DNA from 2 places in the Bacillus sp. NPDC094077 genome. Region 2 is predicted to be linked to the other one. Evidence: a T-box and tRNA genes for the amino acid it is inferred to sense, from the RefSeq annotation. Region 2 holds a T-box; the other holds one or more tRNA genes.
The links. A T-box is a leader RNA that pairs with one kind of tRNA and senses whether it is charged. The one in region 2 lies ahead of argS (arginine--tRNA ligase), so its partner is inferred to be a tRNA-Arg.
Positions count from the first base shown of each region.

Region 1: it encodes a tRNA-Arg, which carries the amino acid that the T-box ahead of argS (arginine--tRNA ligase) is inferred to sense. The anticodon was not compared.

Region 1 covers NZ_JBNNUF010000004.1:220,038-223,460, forward strand. Annotated here, with positions in the region: gene spoVAD (stage V sporulation protein AD) at 1-413, opposite strand, end outside; gene spoVAC (stage V sporulation protein AC) at 414-890, opposite strand; gene ACQKNR_RS12840 (hypothetical protein) at 920-1,408, opposite strand; gene ACQKNR_RS12845 (DUF1657 domain-containing protein) at 1,502-1,708, opposite strand; tRNA gene ACQKNR_RS12850 (tRNA-Arg) at 1,912-1,987, shown strand; gene rpoN (RNA polymerase factor sigma-54) at 2,246-3,423, shown strand, end outside.
Region 2 covers NZ_JBNNUF010000012.1:61,726-65,148, forward strand. Annotated here, with positions in the region: gene ACQKNR_RS23075 (thiol-disulfide oxidoreductase DCC family protein) at 1-380, shown strand, start outside; gene ACQKNR_RS23080 (BrxA/BrxB family bacilliredoxin) at 464-898, shown strand; gene ACQKNR_RS23085 (class I SAM-dependent methyltransferase) at 948-1,724, shown strand; T-box leader at 1,765-1,979, shown strand; gene argS (arginine--tRNA ligase) at 2,025-3,423, shown strand, end outside.

The DNA of each region.
Region 1 (3,423 bases), on a different contig from region 2:
TGACTTGATGCGCCGGTTAATAAATATTTTGCACCTTTTGCATTTACGATGCTTGCACCAAGTGCTAAGCCTTCCATAGAAGTAGAGCAAGCTCCGAATAATCCGAGATAAGGTGTTCCAAGTGTACGACATGCAAAGCTCGTTGGAGTTATTTGATTAATTAAATCTCCTGCGAGTACGAATTGAATATCGTCTTTACGAAGTTTTGCCTTTTCGGTAGCGCGGCTACAAGCCTCTTCAAATAAAATTTTATGTGCCTTTTCGTAAGAATCTTGTCCGAGCCATAAATCTTCATGGAGGGTGTCGAAGTCTTCGGGGATATTGCCATTTGCTTCAAATGGTCCACCGACCACCCCGGTTGAGATAATGACTGGTTTGTTTTCGAATACCCATGTTCGGTGTCCTTGTAACATTTATAGCCCTCCCCATTGAAAGAGAATCGTTTTAATAAGTGCGATGACGAAAGCGGAAAATACACCAAATAAAATAACGGAGCCGGCTAGTTTGAACATGTTACTGCCAACACCAAGGACGAATCCTTCCGTTCGGTGTTCGATACATGCGGCAATAACTGAGTTCCCAAATCCAGTAACAGGTACAGCTGTGCCTGCGCCAGCAAATTGTCCAAGGCGATCGTATACACCGAATCCAGTCAGTAACATTGAGATGAAAATAAGAGTTGCGACTGTTGGATTGCCTGCTGAGCGCTCGGTAAAATCAAAATATGTGATATAAAACGTAGAAATCAGTTGTCCGATAAAGCAAATAAAACCACCGACGAAAAATGCTTTTATACAATTTTTTAAGACAGGGCGCTTCGGTTCGCGTTCTTGCTCGAATTTTTTATATTCCTGTTGTACAGGGGTTAAGTTTTTATCTTTACTAGACATTTCAATCCTTCCTTTTCTATTAGAAAGCGTTAAGTGTTAGATTCCATTTCTGATCCGATAAGCTTTAACTGTTTTTTGATTTCATCTTTATTTACTTCTTTTCTCTTAATTTTGATTTCAAGCTTTTCGAGTAACATGAAGATTTTTTTATCTGTACTTACACGAACATCGAAAGTGGGATATTCATCACTTAGTTGCTTTTGAAGTTTCTTGCGCAAAGGTTTTAGCCCAAATCTTTCATGATGCTCAGGCTTAACCGCTATGTAGAGGTCTAAATTGGAATTAACTGCTGCGCTTTTTATAATTTCATCCATAGCGAGAGCTTTTTTCTTTGCTCCCTGTGATATAGATTGATTAAAGGATTCTGTACTCATTTTCGTTAATTTAGGGCCTTTTTCTTTCTCTGTTCGCTTTGCTTCTTCTTTCTTTACTTTTTTATCTAACGGGCTATGGTCACAGCCGGTAAAAGAACTGAATAGAAGTACAAATAACGCGGTTATAAGTCCGATCTTTCGCATAATCATCATTCCATTTCTATTGCATTATGTAATGTGATAGAAAAAGGATGACCGCATATCATCCTTTTTCTGTTTCACAGCATAAATGGTTTGTTATTGCTGTGAGTATTGTGGTTCTTCTTGTTGGACTTCTTCAACACGTGGGTTTAAAGAATCGATAATAGTTTGTGTTTGCTGTGCAGCTGTTTGGAAAAGTTGCTTTGCTTGTTGGTTATCCGTATCAAGAGCGAATCCCTCTAAGCTAGCTTGAGCACTTTTTAATCCAGAAACAGTTTGCTTTAGTTTTGTAATTACAGTCATTGAATGAAGCCCCCTTTGGAATATCAATTCAAAGATTATAATTTGTGAGTTGGGGTGAATTTATGATTGGAAAATTTAGGTGAGGAAGATGTTTTGTGTGCTCCTAGCTAAGGTGTATAAAGGATGAGGGGATATTTTTATTGATTTAGATGGATTTTATTGCTATTATTATGAGAAGAAAATGAAGTGTTTTTTATAATCATGCGCCCATAGCTCAGTCGGATAGAGCGGTGGTTTCCGGTACCACGTCTGCCGGGGGTTCGAATCCCTCTGGGCGCGTCAAAAAGTCCTAACTTACGTTTTGTAGGTTAGGACTTTTTTTATTTTTCTCTTGTTATATCTAGTAATAAGATTTACTATTAGTACTTGGTTATAATGTTGAAGTTTATTATTTTCTTTCAATATTATTCAAATTTCGGTTGTAAGTTGTAAATCTCATTAATACATATAAATTAATAATATTTTGGAATGGGTGTCTGTGATAGCATTCTCCTTTTACCAAACTTATTGTACAATAGAAACAAGGGGGAGATTAGTTTGAAGGCAAGTCTTTTACAAGAACAAAGCTTACGTTTGGCAATGACACAAGAGTTAAGGCAAGCGATTACAATGCTCCAGTATAATGTACAAGAATTATCGGAGTTTTTATATGAGCAATCGTTAGAGAATCCCCTTATTGAGTTAGGTGGTTTTGAGAGGGAGAAGAAAAAGAGCTCTAACAAAAGTAAAAGTACCAGCAAACAAGTCGAGAATCAGATGGAGATCTACAGTGTGGATTCTACAACGATTCAGCAACATTTATTAAATCAAATACAGTATTATAAAATAGAAGAAGAAGAGAGAAAAGTAGCTTCTTTCATTATTATGAACATGGATGGAAACGGGTATTTACAAGAAACGAATGAAGAGTTAGCAGATCTCCTTTCTGTATCGCTTCATGTAGTCGACCGCTCTGTAGAGCTTGTCCAATCACTCGAGCCAGCAGGGGTAGGAGCACGTAATATTCAGGAATGTCTAACCTTACAATTGAAGCGCTTACAAAGGCGGAATGGATTAGCGGAAGAGGTTGTAGAGGAGCACTTTGCTTATTTTGTGAAGAAAGATTGGCGAAAGCTCGTTCATGTGCTGAAGTGTAGTAATGAAGAATTACAATTGGCGGTGGACTGCATTACATCATTGCAGCCGAAACCGGGTCTTGCGTTTTCTTCTGATAAACCACTTTATATTGTGCCTGATATGGCGGTGAAAAAAGAAGGCGATCGTCTCGTTTTACAGATGAATGAGAGAAATATGCCGAGAATTGAAATTCATTCTGAGTATAGTGCGCTTCTTAATAATAGTGAAAGTGAAGTGGCATCTTACGTATCAGAAAAGTATCAGCATGTGCAGTGGATTATGCGTAGTTTGAAACAGAGAAAGCAGACACTTCTGCAAGTGATGACTATTATTATGGAAAAGCAACGTGATTTCTTCTGGAAAGGTCCAGAGCATTTAAAACCACTTGCTTTAAAAGAAGTAGCAGAAGAGTTAAGTGTGCATGAATCTACAATTAGTCGTGCGACGCGAAATAAATACGTGCAAACGCCACACGGTTTATTTGAGATGAAATCGTTCTTTAGTAATGCGGTTTCGACGACAGAAGATGAAGCTGTTTCTACAAAGCGTGTAAAACAACTTATTCAAACGCTTGTTGAGGCGGAGAATAAGAAAAAGCC
Region 2 (3,423 bases):
TCGTTTTCTATGATAGCTGGTGCCCGATGTGTACTGCAGTTGCAGAGCGCACGAAAAGGTTAGATAAAAAGGGAAAGATGGAATTTGTTTCATTCCGCGATGAAGATGTAGTTGAGAAGTATGAGCTTTCTCAAGAACTACAAAGTAAGATGGAACAAAGACTGTATATTTTTAAAAATAATAAGTGGTATGATGGCATTCATAGCATAAATGTATTAGCAAAGGCCGTCCCAGCTTATTGGTTTGCAGTTCCTTTTATAAAACTATCTATCGTACTCGGATTTGGAAGTAAAGTATACGATTATATCGCTAACAATAGAGAACTTGTCCCAGTCGGACATTGCCGTGAAGGGGTTTGTGAAATCCCTACAAAAAAATGAAATCATCGTTATCTTTCTTTTGCACCTATTATTAGAGCGTGATATGATGAAATTGGAATGAAAGTTGAAGGAGAGATTACAAGATGTCAAATGCTTATGAAGAATACATGCGCCAAATGGTAATTCCAATGCGCCAAGAATTAGTGCGTTCTGGATTTGAAGAATTAACTACAGAAGAAGCTGTTACAGAATTTATGGAAAATGCAACAGGTACAACTTTAGTAGTTGTAAACTCAGTTTGTGGTTGTGCAGCTGGTTTAGCACGCCCATCAGCAGGTCAAGCGGTTGTACGTGCTGAGAAACAACCTGATCATCTTGTAACTGTATTTGCAGGTCAAGATAAAGATGCTACTGCAAAAATGCGTGAATACTTCGGAGAAATTCCTCCATCTTCACCATCTATGGCATTACTAAAAGGAAAAGAAGTTGTTCACTTCATTCATCGTCATGAAATTGAAGGTGCAACTATGGACGAAATTATTACGAACTTAGAACAAGCTTTTGAAAAGAATTGCTAAAGAAGGGGGAGAGTAAATCTCCCTCTTTTCTTTATATAGAGGTGAAACAATGATAGTAACAACAGCAGGACGAACAAATAAAGAAATGACAGCTTATGCAAAAAAGGTAGCGGAAGAATTAAATCGTTCTTTCGTTATACGTAATGATATACCTGTGCACAAAATGCATGAGCGGCACGAACAAGATGTACTTGTCGTAGGGAAGAACCGATTAGCTATTTATCCAAAAGGTACGGAAGAGTCGTTTTTCTTTCATCCAAACTCAGCAATGTTTCGTGTGAAACGATTAATGCGCGGAGAACACGACCCGTTTGTACAAGCTGCCAAATTAGAGAACGGAATGACAGTGTTAGATTGTACGCTCGGTATGGCATCAGATAGTATTGTAGCTAGTTATGTAGTGGGTGAAGGTGGAAAAGTAACGGGACTTGAAGGAAACGAATATATGGCTTACATAATGGAAAAAGGTTTAAAAACATGGTCTTCATCCGTTCCTGAAATCGATGAGGCAATGAAAAGAATCGATGTCAAGAAAACAGAGCATTTCACATTTTTAAAACAATGTGAAGACAATAGTTATGACGTTGTTTACCTTGATCCAATGTTTGAAGAAACTGTCATAGAATCAGATGGAATAAAAGGGTTAAAACATTTCGCTTTGTATCATGATATTACTGATGAAACAATTGCGGAAGCGAAACGTGTGGCGAGAAAGCGTGTCGTTCTGAAAGATCATTTCCGTAGTTCTAGATTTGAAAAACACAATTTTCACGTATACAAAAGAAAAAGTGCAAAGTTTCATTTTGGTGTAATTGACCCTTGCTAATTGTTTGAAAAGATGTATAATAAGCAATAATTAATTAAATATACTGTCTGTGATGAAGAGAGTAGTCTTTTTCAGAAGGAAAGCGAGCTAGGGATGGTGTGAGCCTAGTGCGGAAGAAAAAGGTGAAGCGCACTTCGGAGACGCTTCTTGAACGAATAGTAGAGTAAGCCGAGGCCCCCTGTCCTCGTTATAAACGGGAAAGTGGTTCGTAATGAACAACAAGGGTGGTACCACGGGTTAAAACTCGTCTCTTATATAGAGACGAGTTTTTTGTATTTAAAAAAATTAGGAGGTTGTAGTATGGAGTATAAAAAACAATTTACAGAAAATTTATCGAATATTCTTGCGAATGAATTAACGCAAAATCAAATTTCAGATTTAATCGAAACACCAAAACAAGATGACTTCGGAGATGCAGCGTTCCCATGTTTTTCACTAGCGAAGCAATATAAAAAATCACCAGCTATTATCGCAAAGGAAGTTGCGGAGAAATTAAATGATCCGTTTTTTACGAAAGTAGAGGCCGTTGGTCCTTATGTAAATGTATTTTTTAACCGTGAAACTGTAAGTGATGCAGTATTAAAAACGATTTTAGCGGAGAAAGAAGAGTACGGTCAAAATCACTTTGGATGTGAAAAAAGGGTAGTTATTGATTACTCATCTCCAAATATTGCAAAACCTTTTTCGATGGGGCATTTACGTTCTACCATGATTGGGAATTCGCTGAAACATATCGCCGAAAAATGTGGCTATGAAGTTGTAGGAATTAATTATATTGGCGATTGGGGAACACAGTTTGGAAAGTTAATTACCGCATATAAAAAATGGGGAAATGAAGCAGTAGTTAAAGAGGATCCAATACGTGAATTATTTAAGTTATATGTTCAATTCCATGAAGAAGTAAAAGAGAACGAAGAACTAGAAGAAGAAGGTCGTGCTTGGTTTAAAAAATTAGAAGAAGGTGATGAAGAAGCAGTCGAGCTTTGGAATTGGTTCCGTCACGAATCCTTAAAAGAATTTTCTCGCATATACGAACTTCTTGGTGTAGAATTTACTAATTTTCAAGGAGAAGCTTTTTATAATAATTTAATGGAAGATTTTATTGGAATTTTAGAGGAACATGATCTGCTTGAAGAATCAGAAGGTGCATTAGTCGTTAATTTAGAAGAAGAAGGTATGCCCCCTTGCTTAATTAGAAAATCAGATGGTGCGACGATTTATGCAACACGTGACTTAACGGCAGCTTTATATCGTCAAAACACATATGAATTTGATAAAGCGCTATATGTAGTTGGTCCAGAACAAAGTTTACATTTTAATCAATTTTTTACAGTATTAAAAAAGCTCGGCTACAACTGGGTTGATGGTATGGAACATGTACCGTTTGGATTCATTTTAAAAGACGGTAAGAAAATGTCGACACGTAAAGGAAGAGTTATTTTACTAGAAGAAGTATTAGAAGAAGCAGTTGAACTTGCAAAACAAAATATTGAAGAGAAAAATCCAAACTTAAAACAAAAAGAAGAAGTAGCAAAACAAGTCGGTGTTGGAGCAGTCATCTTCCACGATTTAAAAAATGAGCGTATGCATAATATTGAATTTTCATTAGAAAATATGTTGAAATTCGAAGGAGAAACAGGACCGTATGTACAGTACACACATGCACGTGCTTGCTCTATTTTAAGAAAAGAAAGTGTAG